DNA from 4 places in the Lysinibacillus sp. FSL K6-1151 genome. Region 3 is predicted to be linked to each of the others. Evidence: riboswitches for the same ligand, from Rfam matches in the RefSeq annotation. Region 3 holds a riboswitch; each other region holds the start of a gene.
What was found. A riboswitch is a leader RNA that binds a small molecule or an ion and turns the genes downstream of it on or off. The one in region 3 is predicted to bind cobalamin.
Positions count from the first base shown of each region.

Region 1 (4,254 bases), 650 kb from region 3:
GTCACAGCCCTATGAGCTTGTCCCAACGCTACAGGCAAAGGTTCAATATGAGGGCCATCAGCATATCAAGGAAGTGTTACAAATTTTCCGTTTACTAGAAGCAGAAGAGCCTTCCTTACGTGTGGTTTGGCAGGAAAAGTTCCAGGAAATCCATGTGCACATTATGGGCGTTATTCAGTTGGAGGTACTGATAGAAGTGTTAATGAAGCGTTTTTCATTAACGGTCTCCTTTGGCGAGCCCCAAATTTTATATATGGAAACCATTGCGACGACGGTGACAGGCTATGGTCATTTTGAGCCCCTCAAGCATTATGCAGAAGTTCATTTACTAATGGAGCCCAATCCGCGAGGAGTAGGTAATACATTTAGCAATGCCTGCCATGCGGATCATTTATCGGTAGGCAACCAACGCCTTGTTGAAAAGCACCTGTTTGAGCGTGATCACCATGGCTTACTCACAGGCTTCCCTCTGACAGATATTCATTTTACACTGCTAACAGGTCGCGGACATAATGAACATACATCGGGCGGCGATTTCCGAGAAGCTAGTTTCCGTGCGCTACGTCAAGGACTTGAGCAAGCACAGAACATCCTGCTTGAACCTTATTATCGCTTTAAAATGAAGGCTTCGAACGACTTTATCGGCCGCATGATGAGCGACATACAGCAAGCTGCTGGCACATTCGATGACCCCATCTTATCCGAAACAGATGTTGTGCTAACGGGACGAGCGCCCGTCGCCACCCTAATGAGCTATAGCACAACCTTTGCGGCCTATACCAATGGTAAGGGCGCACTCACACTCCAATTTGATGGCTATGATGTGTGTCATAATGCCGAGGAAATTATTTCGCACATTGGCTACGATAAAAATGCCGACCCAGAATACAGCTCCTCCAGCATCTTTTGTGCGAAGGGCAAAGGATATTCTGTTCCTTGGCACGAGGCACAAGCAGCCATGCATTGTCTGTAAGTAGGTAATCCTGCCCGCGCGAAGCCGTTTGCTTGCGCGGGTGTTTACTTGCTTTGAGCGAGAATATTTACCCTGTTTGCGCGAGTATTCCTTGCTGGAGCGAGAGTATTTCATCTGCTTCCGCGAGTATTCCCCGCTCGAACGAGAGTATTTCATCTCCTTCCGCGAGTATTCGCTGCTTGAGCGAGAGTATTTCATCTGCTTCCGCGAGTATTCGCTGCTCGAACAAGAGTATTTACCCCCTACCCTTCAAATAAATAAAAACAAGCCCTCCGTTTGATGGAGGGCTTGAGTTTATAATGCGCCTACTGCTTTCTTTGTAGAACTGTGCACAAGGTATGCAGGCTCGACAATCACGTAGTCATGCGTGTTTGTGAAATCAACTAGCACTTTACCAGGATAACTTTTTAAAATTTGCAGTTGATCAATTAATTGCAGCAATAGCTCGTGACCGTTGCCGCGTGGATGCCAGTTGAAATGGTAATCATTTAATGCCTGAACCGCTTCAATAAATTGGGCGTATTCCTGCTGCACAAAGGCTATTAACTTATCATGTTGAGGCGCTAAATCATGGATATATGTTTCATAAAAACGCATCACGATCGAGCATAATACATCATTGACACGCGCTGCACTTAAAACAGGCTTTGGCTTCAGTGACAGACGGTCAAGGTTGGGCTTGGCACGAGTGGAATCAATGCGTGTAATTAAATGGTATGGCTCCCCGTTAACCTCATAGACAATCGGGTTAGTCGGCATATACATCATAAAGCTATTGGTCTTCGTTTTCAGTTGATCGGTTACCGCTGCCTTCGCGAAAAGATGCCCGTCCACATCCCCATTTTGTATCCAAATAATTTCTTTATTATATAAAATTTGCTCAAAGAAGCGATCATTGCGGATCAGCTTCGTTGCTAATAATTGGTCAATCAATGATTCGACCGCCATTCTTGTTTTCGCTTTCTTGGCAACTTCTGTGCGTGGCTGCTTACAAATGGTCATATCTAAAGAAGTCATACATGCATCCCCTTTACGTACATAATGTCAAAACAAAAAGGATTTCCTACCATTTTTGAGGAAATCCTTCGCTTATCTTCGTTCATCACCCAATGCCAAACAAACCCTAAGTATGTGTAAATGAGCCCGATTGCGAACCCCTTCATTTACTTTGGGCGTTTGACGTACCGTGACGAACAGAGCATTCTGTTTTGTCAACATGCCACCTCCTATTCCTCGTAGGTTACTGGTGTGTACTCGTAATAGGCAGGTATCCTGACTCATGGTCATCGCCACTTTTCTCCTTCCCATCATTTGACAGTGGTTGCTGAAAAGTCGCTCACATTTACAGTTGCGGGACAGTGTCGGATTCGCACCGACTTCCCTTTTAAGCAAATTGCACGCAATTTACACCTATTACTACACGCTATTCAGTTGGTAAGGAAATTTACGAAAATTCTCTATTCCTTAGCTAATCATTGTAAAGTATTGTATGTCCAAAGTCAATTTATGCTAAAAAATACTAATTATTTCAAAATAATTCCATGTAAATGGATGCATAGAATACTAGGTTTTCCTCATGTCACACTGAGCATCGCTTTAATTGCTTTCTGTAAAATGATAATAAAGTTATTTCTAATCAAAAAATACAAAAATTATATTATAAGAAGGCTCATTAAAGTTGTTTAAATCTTGTTCAACTAGCCCCCGTTAGTTCAACAACTTCCTGAAATCAATTCTTGTGTAGTTTTATTATAGGTAAGAGATAGGTTCGTAACCGTGTTTGCTAATTAACTTTATCATGTTGGGATTTTCTATCGAGTCAACACTCACAAATATTTCAGAATGTCCTAAACTCTTTGCAATATTTTCTCTATACCTCATTAAGTCTGAACCTATACCATTACCACGATAATCCTCTTTTACATATAGGTCACTTAATTTAGGAAGCAAAGTACCTTTTAATTTAAGAACTCCAAAACCTAATATAAGTGCGTCTTGATATTATTCCTTTTTTGCAAATTGCTTTAAATAATTCGTGAATAGATCTTTATTATTTCTACTATCATAAACCCGATAAGTCGTTTTCATTCGCTAATCTGATTATGTAGTTCATGGTTACTGCCACTTCCCTATTCTTTAATAAATCACTATTATAAAATTTCTTCTTCAACAATATGCACCGTTCGTTAAATAAACAAAAGGACGGTCAAGCACCTTTTATTTTAGAATTTTCTCTAGCTATTCTTAATCCCTCTCTACCATTTAGATATTGAAAGTTAAACTATTTAACAAAGTGGGTAAATTTAAGCCCCATTATTTATTCTTCACATATATATGTATTGAACTGACCTCGATGTTATTGAAAAGCGACTGCTCTATTGAACGATTGCCCCCTGTCAGTCCAATAACAAGTTTTAGGTGTGACGTATAGTAACTTTCCCTTCTTTATTTTCTTCGTGGTTCCATTCAACTTGAATCTCAAATGTTCCATCTTGAAAAAATAAAGGAAATCTTCTCCGTATCGATGGCTGCATAGGAAGTTTATATGCGCTCTCTATATCTACCCAAACCGCTTTCCCCTCTGGAGCATCTTTCAAGAGTTCACCCTCGAAATCCTTTGTTATGCAATTAAATATCATATATCTATCTTTTGCGACTGGATTAACATATTCATAAAGCCCTTTATAAATAAGGTTTCTAACTTCTAACCCCGTTTCTTCTTTTACTTCTCTGATAGCACTTTCTACAATACTTTCAGGAAATTCAACTTTACCACCCGGTGGAATAAAACCTTTGAAATGGTCGTGCTGTCTATCCAGAAGTAAAACCTTCTCTTCACTTTGAATCATACACACATTCCATATTTTATAATTAATAGAATTACTCATAATTCACTCCATCTTTTTTAAATAAATATTACCATATATGTGTCCTTCTTAGTTAAACAACCTTATTATCGCTTAACACTTTCTCTACATCATAGAAAATATATATGCCCGCACCTCTTTGTTGATTTTTAAATGTCCTGTAATTCTTTTTTTCGTAATCGGAACTGGAATCCCTTACACCCTTCACAAGGTATTTCCTCATCTTTATCATCCTTTCTTTGCACAACAAAAAAGCCTCGCATAAATGCGGGCTTTTAGTACCATACATTACGTCCCCAAAACATACTGCGCTAAAACACTTTGCACTTTGTAAATATTCGTCGCCTTGTTGAAGTTTTTTTGAATCGGTAACGAACTGCCTGACACCCATATTTTGAGCTCTGCATCTAAATC
Region 1 is NZ_CP152040.1:2,159,508-2,163,761, reverse strand. Features, by position in the region: gene MHI04_RS10455 (translation factor GTPase family protein) at 1-973, shown strand, start outside; gene MHI04_RS10450 (hypothetical protein) at 1,041-1,202, opposite strand; gene MHI04_RS10445 (hypothetical protein) at 1,268-1,990, opposite strand; cobalamin riboswitch at 2,218-2,402, opposite strand; gene MHI04_RS10440 (GNAT family N-acetyltransferase) at 2,723-2,923, opposite strand; gene MHI04_RS10435 (8-oxo-dGTP diphosphatase) at 3,388-3,861, opposite strand; gene MHI04_RS10430 (PH domain-containing protein) at 4,129-4,254, opposite strand, start outside.
Region 1: linked by a shared signal. The riboswitch ahead of MHI04_RS10445 (hypothetical protein) and the one ahead of MHI04_RS13560 ((2Fe-2S) ferredoxin domain-containing protein) in region 3 are both predicted to bind cobalamin.

Region 2 (4,254 bases), 450 kb from region 3:
TTGGCACACGAGGACTATGAATATCATAAACGCCTAAGCCAATGCCCTTTTGATAAGGTTGCCCTTGCAGTGATGTAATGAGCTCCCCGTGACTTCTTGATGTTTCAATGGAAATCACGTCTGCATCAAGTGCACTAATCGGTTCGATGAAATCGTTAAATTCGCAGTAGCACATATGTGTATGGATTTGTGTTTCATCTTTGACACTAGCTGTAGCCAGCTTAAAGGAATTAACAGCCCATTCTAAGTAAGCTCCCCATTCTTCTTTTCGTAGCGGTAAACCTTCTCTTAGAGCTGGCTCATCCACTTGAATAATTGAAATACCTGCGTTTTCGAGTGCCTCAACCTCTTTGCGAAGTGCTAATGCAATTTGATAAGCGACATCTTTACGTGACAGATCGTCTCGTACAAAGGACCAATTTAATATCGTCACTGGTCCTGTCAGCATACCTTTTACAAAGCGCTTTGTTAAGCTTTGAGCATAGGCTGACTCTTTTACAGTTATTGCTGAAGACCACGCTACATCTCCATAAATGATCGGTGGCTTAACACAGCGTGAGCCATAGGAAACGACCCATGCTTTTTTTGTAAAGGCAAAGCCAGTCAGCTTTTCACCAAAGTATTCGACCATGTCTGTACGCTCAAATTCACCGTGAACGAGTACATCGATATCTAGTTCCTCTTGTATCGTAATCCAGCGTTTTGTTTCCTGCTCTATAAATGCTTCGTAGGCTTCATTCGATAATTGTTTTTTACGCCAAGCATTACGATTCCTTTTCACCTCATCGGATTGTGGGAAGCTTCCGATTGTTGTTGTTGGGAATAGCGGTAACGCTAACGCTTGCTGCTGGATTTTTTGACGCTGAGCAAATTCACTATGTCGTTCAAAATCTTGCGTTGTCACAGTTTGAACTGCTTGATGAATCAACTTGTTTTGACGGATTGGATGGTTTTTTAGAGCCTCAATTGCCTTCATACTTTCAGAAAAATTATGCTGTAAGATACCCTCTGTATCTCGTCTACATTTAGTTAGCTCCGTGATTTCTACAATCTTTTCATCTGCGAAGGCTAAAGCATGCTTCAGAACAGGGTCAATCTCATTTTCAAGAGCAGTTGTGATCGGTACATGTTGTAGATTGCTGGATGGTTGAATCCATAGCTCTGCTGCATTACTTAAATGCTCAATTGCCTGAATTGTAGCATTGACCTCCGCTAAGTTGGAACGCCAAATATCACGTCCATTAACAACCCCGACTGCCAATACTTTGTCCTGAGGGAAACCATATTGACGAAGTGACGCCATATTTCCTTTATAGCCATGAACAAAGTCTAGGCCAAATCCTTCTACAGGCAATGTCATCAATGTTTCATAGCTGCATAATGCTTCAAAATAAGTTTGCAGCATGATTTTCGCTTCTGGAACGGCAACGGCTAACTGGTCGTAAATCTCTTGCACAAGCTTGATGTCTGCTGGATCAAGGGTTGTGACAAGTGATGGCTCTTCTAGTTGAATCCAATTTGCACCTGCATCTACTAATTCTTTTAATACTTGTGTATAGAGCGGTATTAGAGCTAATAAGTATTCAACCTGTGTGAATTTGCTATAGCCTTTTGTTAACTTGCAGAATGTATAGGGACCAATCAATGTTGGCTTTGCAATAATACCGTACGTTTCTTTCGCCTCTAAGAAATCGGCCAACACTTTATTTTCTGTTAGTTTCAAGGCCTGTCCCTCGTATTCAGGAACAATATAGTGATAGTTTGTATTAAACCATTTTGTCATCTCACTAGCTACAGCTGTTTTATTCCCTCTTGCTACGCTGTAGTAGGTAGATAAATCTACTTTCCCTCCCTGCCAGTTAAAGCGTTTTGGGATGAGACCAAACATTAATGCTGTATCTAACATTCTATCGTAATACGTAAAATCGCCAACTGTCACCATGTCGATGCCAAGCTGTAGCTGCTTGTCAATTCTAGCTAAACGGATTTTTTTTAAACTATCCTCAAAATCCTCTTCAGAAAGCTCGTTGCGCCAAAATGCTTCTAATGCTTTTTTCCATTCGCGATCTTCCCCGATATACGGGTAACCAATGAGTGTGCTTGTATAGGTCATTTTTATATCTCCTTTTCAGAAAAAAATAAAAAGCCATTTTCCAAGGAGGAGAATGGCTGCTAGTTGAAATTTTTAATGCTAAAACAATACGAAAAAAGTATCTACTTTCGCATAAATCATTTGTTATCGCACAGTGCCGATTTGGTCACTTTTCACCACCTATTTCCACGTAGGTATTTGGTGTGTACTAGAAATTGGCAGGTCTCCTGGCTTCTCATCAACACGCCTCACAGCCTTCCCGGTTTCCCAGTGGCCTTTGTGATTTGCTCCGAATAACAGTTGCGGGACAGCGTCGGATTTGCACCGACTTCCCTTTTAAGCCAAACCTTCATTTGGCACCAATTCTTACACATTATTCAATTATGCTCCTACTATAACATATCTTTCAGAATAGTAGAAATAATTTTTATACGATTATCTAAATTATTTCTATAATTATTGTAGGGATTGGTTTAAGAAGATAAGGCTACATTGTATTCCATAAAAAAATTTGTTACTATAAAAATACAATTATGAGAGGACTGATGAATGGACAATGATGAACTAATCTATATTTTTATTTGAAATGAATCACTTCAAACGACAAAATATAGGATTAGTCTATCCATTTTTAACAATCAGTTTGCGTTTATTTGTCATGATGTCATTGGCAAATAAAGTTTATTCAGTGAGAGACTAATCCTTCCAATATCCAATTGGGGGGATTTTTTCTTGCTCTCATAGTTTATTCTGTATCTTTCATCTACCTAATAAAGGAGAGAAAAAAATGAGCGATTCTGAACCTATTGTGACGCATGTGATGCTCCGTATAAGTCGTTAGCATCCATCAACTTATACGGAGAAATTTAGCATAGATGGATGTACCGACTTTGTATAAAAGAAAAATGATTTGCTATACAAAGGAGGAATTATCATGTCAATGATACAAGTACAAGACTTAACGTTTTCTTACCCAAGCAGCTTTGATTATATTTTTGAGGGTGTCAACTTTCAGATTGATACAGATTGGAAACTTGGATTTATCGGTAGGAATGGTCGTGGGAAGACAACATTTTTTAATTTGCTATTAGGGAATTATGAGTATAGTGGGAACATCATTTCTTCAGTAGAATTTACTTATTTCCCCTATCCTGTTTCAGACCCAAATAAATATACGTACGAAATTTTTGAAGAAATTTGCCCTCTGGCAGAAGATTGGGAATATATTCGTGAAATAGCCTATCTAGATGTCGATGCTGAGGTCATGTATCGCCCTTTTCAAACATTATCTAATGGAGAGCAAACAAAGGTGTTGCTTGCAGCGCTCTTTTTAACAGAGGGACAGTTTCTATTAATTGATGAGCCAACCAATCATCTCGATACAGATGCACGAAAGACGGTCTCTGATTATCTACGCAAGAAAAAAGGATTTATTTTAATTTCGCATGACAGAGCCTTTTTAGATGGCTGTGTTGATCATATTTTATCGATCAATAGAGCCAATATTGATGTTCAAAGTGGTAACTACTCAACTTGGAAGTTAAATTTTGATCGACAGCAGGAACATGAAGAAGCAACTAATCAACGTCTGCAAAAAGATATCGACCGTTTAACGCAGTCTTCCAAGCGTTCGGTAGGTTGGTCTAATCAAGTGGAGGCTTCCAAAAATGGAACTACGAATTCGGGTTCTAAGCTAGATAAAGGCTTTGTTGGACATAAAGCAGCCAAGATGATGAAGCGAGCAAAGAACTTGGAATCTAGGCAGCAAAAAGCGATTGATGAAAAATCAAAACTGCTAAAAAATGTTGAAAAAACGGAATCTTTAAAAGTACAACCATTAGCATTTCCATCAAAAGACATGGTTGTTGTAACGGATGTATCAATTCAGTATGACGACAACTTTGTGAATCAGCCTATTAGCTTCAAAGTGGCGCAAGGTGATCGCATTGTTCTCGATGGCAAAAATGGAAGCGGAAAAAGTAGTATCCTACAGCTGCTTCTTGGCAAGCCTATACAGCATACAGGCTCTATACATTTAGCTGCTGGCCTTATTATCTCCTATGTTCAACAGGATACTGCTCATTTGAAGGGAGCATTATCGGATTTTATTGAAGAGCATGCTATAGATGAGACGTTATTTAAATCTATTCTGCGGAAGATGG
Region 2 is NZ_CP152040.1:2,363,166-2,367,419, reverse strand. Features, by position in the region: gene metE (5-methyltetrahydropteroyltriglutamate--homocysteine S-methyltransferase) at 1-2,113, opposite strand, end outside; cobalamin riboswitch at 2,292-2,471, opposite strand; gene MHI04_RS11485 (Lsa family ABC-F type ribosomal protection protein) at 3,027-4,254, shown strand, end outside.
Region 2: linked by a shared signal. The riboswitch ahead of metE (5-methyltetrahydropteroyltriglutamate--homocysteine S-methyltransferase) and the one ahead of MHI04_RS13560 ((2Fe-2S) ferredoxin domain-containing protein) in region 3 are both predicted to bind cobalamin.

Region 3 (4,254 bases):
CTTGCCGCGCATATAGCCGATGAAGTAGCCAATAAAACCAGCTCCAATAGCTGCCTGTAGCACGAATAATAAGCTTTCAATTTCACCACTTGGTGGCTCCCATAAGCTTTCAAACCACGGTTCATATTCTGCATTGATTTCGCCAATGGCTGCTTCTGCCTCTCCATCAGCACCACCAAATTCTGCACCTTTTTGTATAAACAATGGGATGATAGCTAACAGCACAACAATCGCTATTAGTAATAAATTTCGTTTCATCTACTAATGTGCCTCCTTTGTTGAGAAAACACGCAACATTTTTAATTCGCTGACATTGTACTTTTTCAAGAAATTCATCACAATGACCGTTAAAATTCCTTCACTCACCGCTAACGGAATTTGAGTTAAGGCAAAAATACCTGCGAACTTTGTAAACGATGCCATAAAGCCGCCAACCTCTGAAGGGAAGGCTAATGCTAACTGTACAGAAGTCACAACATATGTACCTAAGTCACCAAGCATCGCAGCAAAAAAAACAGCTAGTGAAAATGACAACCCTATTTTTTGAGCCCCTTTAAAGACAAAGTAAGCAATAAATGGGCCTACAATCGCCATAGAGAAGGCGTTCGCTCCTAAAGTGGTAATCCCACCATGTGCTAATAATAAAGATTGGAATAATAAAACAATCGTTCCGATGACACTCATAGCTAGAGGTCCGAATAAAACCGTTCCAAGTCCAACACCAGTTGGGTGGGAGCAACTACCTGTAACCGAAGGGATTTTTAACGCCGACAGCACAAAAGCAAAGGCTCCTGAAAGACCTAAAAGCATTTTGGTTTCAGGGTTTTCTTCAATTGTTTTGCGAATGGAGCGCAATCCTAGAATAATAAATGGGATAGAGATGACCCACCAAAAAATAGCCCATTCGATTGGTAAAAAACCTTCCATGATATGCATAGCAAAGGCACGTTTTGGCACGAGTAAAAAGGCCAATAAAAAATAACTAAGTTTCCACCATGAAAATTTCAAAAGCTTTCCTCCTTACTAATAGATTTTTAGAATGTAGCGTGCGTAAATAAAAAAGCACTTCTCCGTTGTTGGAAAAGTGCATAGCTAAAAAAGCAAATAACATTCTCATCTGCTAAGCCGCACACCTATCCTCGTAGGCTGAAACGATCACATATTTTTCGGCAGGTCTCCTGGCTCTAGTTCAACACTTTATAGGTCTTCCCATCCGTTGGACAGTGACATGTTCTATAAAGCTCCCTAATACAGTGGCGGGACCGCGCCGGACTCAAACCGGCTTCCCTTTTAAGCAAAATGATAAGTATTTTACACCGAAAAAACATTAAGTTGTGAGATTTCACGACAAAGTGTAACATGATTTTCCATAAATATGCTATACTTTTTTTAAAAATATTTTCAATTGAAGGTCAATAGAGAAGATTCTGATAACTACTGAATTGTCATAAATAAGGAGATATTATAATTTTTATACCTGGTCTACACACAAAATTGATAAAATTGTCATAAATTTTTATAGAAATATTGAAATTTTAAAATAATGAGATATGATAGAGACAGTTTTCTATTCTATAAAGAAGATAATAAATTTCATATAAAACGTCGATAAGTGCTCGAATAACTCGAGATAATAGGGAAATTGGTGAAAATCCAATACAGCCCCCGCTACTGTAATAGCTGATGAAATCGCAAAGCCACTGGTGCAAACTTGGGAAGGTGCGATAGTAAAATGAAGCTTAAGTCAGGAAACCTGCTTATTTGATTGTGCATGCAAACTTTTCGGAGGGAGAAGTTGAAGCAAGAGCGAGTACCTGCATTTTATTTTATTCGTTTTTATTTGGCTTCTACAAAACCTTTACTCTTCGTAATTAGAGTAAAGGTTTTTCTTTTTCCAGAAAGCAAATGAGGGGAGACAGAAGATGACAACATGGAATTTAGAGGGGATGAAAACACATCTCTTTATTTGTAATGGTAGTAGCTGCATGAACAAAGGTGGGGAGGAAATTACCCTAGCTATTCGAGAAGAAATACAACAGCAAGCACTTGATCAAGAGATACATACAACAAGAACGCGCTGTAATGGACGATGCAAGGATGCTTGTGTGGTCATCGCCTATCCGCAAGGGAATTGGTATCGTGTACCATCAACAGAGCATGCTAGAACACTTGTACAAGATTTACATCATGAATCCTTATACAAAGAACATGTCTTTACACTTCGTGAAGGTACATTACAGCGTACAGCACAAACGACAGCCATTAAAGGGATCGAAAAGGTGAAAGAGGGGTAACAACATGGCGCAAAAAGGAAAAATTTTCGTAGTGGGCTTTGGACCTGGAGACTTTAAGCATATTACGACACGGGCGGTAGAGGCATTACAACAAAGTGATATGATCATAGGCTACAAAACCTACGTGGAGTTGATTCAAGATTTAGTCAGTGCGAAGTCGATTGTCAGTACTGGAATGACCGAAGAGGTGTCCCGTGCGCAGGAAGCGGTTCGCCAAGCAGAGGCTGGAAGCATTGTCTCAGTCATTTCAAGTGGTGATGCGGGTGTCTATGGTATGGCGGGATTAGTGTATGAGGTATTGATTGAGCTAGGCTGGACAGAAGCAACGGGGATTGAGGTAGAAATTGTCCCTGGTATTTCTGCCATCAATTCATGTGCTAGCTTACTTGGTGCCCCGATTATGCATGATGCCTGTACGATTAGTTTAAGTGACCATCTAACACCATGGAATTTAATTGCCAAGCGCGTCGAGGCAGCCGCTATGGCGGATTTTGTAATCGCTTTATACAACCCAAAAAGCGGTCGCCGAACAAGACAAATTGTCGAAGCACAGCGCATTCTCTTAGAATATCGTTCGCCTGACACACCAGTAGGACTTGTGAAAAGTGCTTACCGCGATCGTCAAGAAGTGACGATGACAACATTAGCCGAAATGCTGGAGCATGACATTGGAATGCTGACGACAGTCATTATTGGTAATTCGTCGACATTTTTCTATGACAATAAAATGATTACACCACGTGGCTATCAACGTAAATATACATTGGGTGAAGAAAAACAACCCTTACGTCCACATCAACGTTTACGTGAAGAAAATGAACCTTGGGCAATGAACCAAGAGACAGGGACTGCACGACAAGACTTTACAGCAGATCCTAATGCAGGGCGTTTTAATAAACCCAGTGTAGCCGCTACGCCAAAGTCAAAAAAAACAGCACTTGAAATGGCTACAGCGGCACTCGCAATGGTGAAAGGAACAAGTGCAGTCAAAGTAACGCCGAAACTTGTACAGCAAAAAATAGAATCCATTTTTGAATTAGCTGTAAGCCCAGGAGTGGTGAATAAGTTTTTCACACCTCAGCAAATGATGACGTTAGCAGAGGTCGTTGGGGAAGAGGGGACGATGGAATATACACCAGACCATCAAATCCATTTGAAAATCCCAACGACTGCCCCTGAACGTATTACGGAGAAATTACAGGAAGTAGGCTTTTTATTAGCGCCGATTGGTGATGTGCTATCCTTGAAGGCTTGTGATTTTTGCTATGGTGAAAAGGCCGATTCGATTCCCTATGCAGAAGAAATACAACAAAAATTAGGTGGAATGTCTTTGCCGAAAACATTAAATATCGGTTTTAACGGCTGTGGTATGGCCTGTTACAGGGCTGTATTTGATGATATTGGTATTGTCTATCGCAAAAGTAAATTTGATGTCTTTATTGGGGCGAAGCCAGTTGGTCGTACGGCCCATGCAGCACAGCCTGTTGTAGAAGGGTTGGAGCCTGAACAACTGATTCCACTAATTACAGATATTATTGAAGAATATAAAGCAAATGCTCACCCAAATGAACGTTTATTTAAATATTTTAAACGTGTGAAAAAGATATTGCATTTTACGTATCAAGATATGTCTTCCAAAATAAAAGTAGAGCCAGCTCCGTGCGGCGACTAGTGAGGAGAAAAGAGATGAAAGCTATTTTATTTGTCGGCCATGGGAGCCGTTTAGCAGCAGGAAATGATGAGGTACGTACATTTATTGAACAAATGACACCGCGTATTGATGCACAATTTTTAGTGGAAACATGTTTCCTAGAATTTGCTTCACCGAACATCGAAGAAGGCATTACGAATTGTGTGAAGAAAGGGGCTACAGAGGTTCATGTAATTCCGATTATTTTACTTCATGCAGGCCATTCAAAGCTGCATATTCCAGCAGAGATCGAGCATGCGCGTGAGCATT
Region 3 is NZ_CP152040.1:2,810,337-2,814,590, reverse strand. Features, by position in the region: gene MHI04_RS13570 (energy-coupling factor ABC transporter substrate-binding protein) at 1-258, opposite strand, end outside; gene MHI04_RS13565 (energy-coupling factor ABC transporter permease) at 262-1,008, opposite strand; cobalamin riboswitch at 1,151-1,336, opposite strand; cobalamin riboswitch at 1,594-1,776, shown strand; gene MHI04_RS13560 ((2Fe-2S) ferredoxin domain-containing protein) at 1,923-2,294, shown strand; gene cobJ (precorrin-3B C(17)-methyltransferase) at 2,299-3,966, shown strand; gene MHI04_RS13550 (sirohydrochlorin chelatase) at 3,981-4,254, shown strand, end outside.

Region 4 (4,254 bases), 430 kb from region 3:
GTTATGGAAGCTTCTTTACTGCGGACGGAAAAGAACGCATGTGACAATATGAAGCATTTGATGACAGATATTCTTTGTCAGGAAGGCTATCGTAAAATAGAAAAAAGGACAATCGACATTATTTGTGCTGCTGAAACAAATGAACAAAAGCGAAAAACAAGGTTAGATCATATTCAGCGCTTAAACATCCCACTCCATCAGAATCTCTTTATGAAAAAGCGAGAGATTGCAAGAGGGATCATCAACAATCCAAAATCGATCAGTTCATTATCATAAACAGGAGGGAAAAATCATGGTTGATACATTTGCCAATGTTAGTAAAGAAGATTCCATCACGCTTATTCATTTAAATCATCCACCAGCAAATACGTTGTCATCAGCTTCTATTGAACATCTTCGTGTCATTTTTAAAGAATTAGCTGAGGATGAAGAGACGAGAGCCATCATTGTGACCGGCTCTGGACGATTTTTTGCTGCGGGAGCAGATATAAAGGAATTTGTTGCTGCCTTTGGGCAACAGGATAGAGCATTACAAATGGCTGAGGCAGGCCAAGCGCTATGTGATGAAATTGAAGCCATGAAAAAGCCTGTTATTGCTGCTATTAATGGGCCAGCCCTTGGAGGAGGACTAGAGCTAGCGTTAGGCTGTCATTTCAGGATTGCTTCAAGTAATGCCATTGTTGGTTTACCGGAATTAAAGCTTGGCTTACTGCCGACATTCGGAGGCACTCAACGACTGAGCAGAATAACAACGCAAGCAAAGGCTCTACAATTAATTTTAACAAGCCAGCAATTAAGTGCTGACGAAGCACTACAACTAGGTATTATTCAAGTGGTGACGGAGCCAGATGAGCTTCTGCCAACTGCCAAAGCCCTTGCTCAGTCTTTTGTTGAGGGCAAAAGTATGACAAGTGTATCCCGTACAATTGAATGTATAATTCAAGGCGGGAAGGATCATCTCCAAAAAGGGTTGGAATTAGAACGAACACGCTTTGCTGAGTTATTTTTAACAGCGGATGCTAGAGAAGGCGTTCAAGCGTTTATTGACAAAAGACAGCCCAACTTTAAACATTCGTAAGGGAGGAAACTACTATGACAAATGAAGTAATATTTTCCGTCAGTGATGGTGGCGCAGCAAGCATTACGCTGAATCGTCCTCAAGCTTTAAACTCACTTTCTATAGAAATGCTAAAGCCCATTGGTGAGAAACTAAAGGAATGGCAGGCGAATGATCAAATACACTTGATAATTCTAAGAGGTGCTGGCGAAAAGGGCTTTTGTGCTGGGGGTGATATTAAAACACTCTATAAAGCTCGCTCCAGTCAGGAAGCTTTCCAAAATGCCGAAATCTTTTTTGAGGAAGAATATCAAATAGATAAGGCAATCTATCACTACCCAAAGCCTATCATTGCTTGCCTTGATGGCATTGTCATGGGAGGTGGGGTTGGTTTAACGTATGGGGCTAGCCACCGAATTGTGACAGAGCGAACAAAATGGGCTATGCCAGAAATGAATATTGGCTTCTTTCCTGATGTTGGAGCTGCCTATTTTCTAAATAAAGCGCCTGGCTATGTAGGATATTACTTAGCTTTAACAGCATCGATCATCCAAGCTGCGGATGTTCTCTTTGCTAATGGTGCGGATAGCTATATGACGAGCGATCATTTACACGCATTCCTCACACGCATTGAACAAACGAACTGGCATACAGTGGAGACTAGCACAGCTCTAAAGCAATTAATAGAGGACTATTCAAGTACACCAACAGCAAACAGTGAGCTTGCCAGCCTTCAAAATGAAATCGATCAACATTTCTCAAAACATACAGTGGAGAAGATAGTCGAATCCTTAGACAATGACCTAAGCAAATTTGCACAAGAAACAAAGCAGTTGCTTCTATCTAAATCTCCATCATCCTTAAAAATTACATTAAAGCAACTGATAGATGCCCAACATAAAACGGTAGAAGAATGCTTTGCGACTGATTTAATCTTGGCAAAAAACTTTTTAAATCATGAGGATTTCTATGAAGGGGTTAGGTCTGTCGTCATTGATAAGGATCGAAATCCTCAGTATATCTATCAAACATTCGCTGATTTTACAGATGATATACTTGAAAAATTCTTTCAAGACAGTAGTGAAACCGTAAAGAAGTAAGAACAATGACATCTTCGCTCAATAAATGCTGAAACCATCTACTTGTTAAGAGGTAGGTGGTTTCTTAAGTGTTGTTCTGTAGATTTTCATAGGGTTTTGTCAGAGAAAGTAGAATGATATGTTATACTATAAAAAACGGAATAAAAGGATAAAGGTACAAATTCAATAGAATTTGTTTAAAAGGGAAGAACGGTGAAAAGCCGTCGCTGTCCCGCAACTGTAATTGGGAGCACATTTTAAAAACCACTGTTATGTATGTAATGGGAAGGGAAAAATGTGTGATGATCATAAGCCAGGAGACCTGCCTTTATCTAGTACAGCCAAAACCTACGCGGATAGGGGGTGTTGAGTGTGACGAATTACCTTCATCATACTCATAGTGCGACAACCAAAAAAAGAGTCTCTATTCAATATAGACGACTTATTTTATATTGGTTGAAGAACTATGAAGTATGTCAGTCATAGCTAGCATCTTCCCATTAGGGCAAGATGTTTTTTTTATGAATAAATAGGGGTGAACAAGATGACATCACATTCAATTTCATTTTATATAAATCAGTTAAAGCAGCAAATTATGAACAACCTTTCTGGTGAGCATATTAGGCCTTTACAGCTTTATATTAGGAAGTTAATAGAAGAAAACCCAAATGATTATACATCTATTAATGATGCCTATTTAACGATCAAGCGTGAATTAGTCGAGACATGTCATGATAGTAGATAAAAAATCTGAAGTGAAGTGAATAATTAAATGGAATGCAAAATGAACAAATCTGAAGACATAATGGACAACATAGATATGAATCAAAAAGTTTTATATAGAAAATTGGATCATTTTGAAATGGAAAGAGGCTTGGTATTAGAAAGTTTAGACATTTTTCTAAGATGGAATCAACAAACACAATACCTTTCTGAAGACAAGCTTCAAAAGCTTTGGATGAAACTGGTAAGGAAGTATAAATTCTCTCTCGATGAATGGGAAAGAACTGCTGGTCATACAAATATCCATGCTTATCTAGTGAAGGAGCAAGGACATGGGTTACAAAAGTTGATGCGCTTTTACAAAGATCGCCACGGCATAAAATGGTTGGAAAATGCATTTCATTATGGAATGTCATTGCTCATTGAAGTTGGAAAAATGCCTGGATTAGAAATGTTTTTCCTAACAAATTTAATATGTTACAGATGGGAAAAGGATTATTTAGAGGATGCAGATGTTCAACAGTTTTTTTGTCATTCAATAAATGGTAAAGTGAAGGAGGTCTATGAAAGTTTCAGGGCTTTCGATCAAGAACAGAATCTGTTAACCGCAACTACTCTCTATAAACTTTTATCAAAATATAATCCTCATTTTCAAGTGAATTCGGCAGCAACGCCTGAATTTTATAAGGAATTGTCCTTATTTGTCGAAATCGAGTAATCCATACGTTCGACATGTCAAACAGTCTATTATTCTTTAGAATATAGGCTGTTTCTATGTGAAATACGCTAGTATATTTAATGCTCATAGATCCGTAGTAACAAAAAATCTCGTACATAGTTTAGATACACAATGAATTAAGATATAAGTAATAGATGGTGAAATTCCTTCGAAAGTTATAATCGAAAATAATGAATAATCAAAAAATAAAGAAGTTTAGAATCTAGATTTACTTTTTATATGAAGGATGGTACACTTAAAACTATTGAACAACAACTATATATTGTGTTCGTTTTATATAGGTGCTACTATATGTAGTTTAAAAGGGAAGTTCGGTACAATTCCGACGCTGTCCCCGCAACTGTGAAGCTGACAATGATTACAACCACTGTGCATTCGCATGGGAAGGGAATCAGAGGATGAAGCAAAGCCAGGAGACCTGCCTCTATAAAACAATTAATCATTTCTTCGGGGATTAAGAAATGGGAACGTCAGTATTTTTGGTATGGTAACGTTTCCATTTAGCTATCTCTCTAGAGGAGATAGCTTTTTATTATATGAAAAGAGGGATTTCTATGAAACTTTATACGAAAACAATCTGTCCAAAATGCCTTTGGGTAAAATCTGAATTACAACGTGCAGGACTTGATGCAGAAATTGTCAACATTGATCACGAT
Region 4 is NZ_CP152040.1:2,381,087-2,385,340, forward strand. Features, by position in the region: gene MHI04_RS11555 (acyl-CoA dehydrogenase family protein) at 1-276, shown strand, start outside; gene MHI04_RS11560 (enoyl-CoA hydratase-related protein) at 293-1,078, shown strand; gene MHI04_RS11565 (enoyl-CoA hydratase/isomerase family protein) at 1,093-2,157, shown strand; cobalamin riboswitch at 2,293-2,481, shown strand; gene MHI04_RS11570 (hypothetical protein) at 2,681-2,881, shown strand; gene MHI04_RS11575 (hypothetical protein) at 2,921-3,577, shown strand; cobalamin riboswitch at 3,861-4,039, shown strand; gene MHI04_RS11580 (glutaredoxin) at 4,153-4,254, shown strand, end outside.
Region 4: linked by a shared signal. The riboswitch ahead of MHI04_RS11570 (hypothetical protein) and the one ahead of MHI04_RS13560 ((2Fe-2S) ferredoxin domain-containing protein) in region 3 are both predicted to bind cobalamin.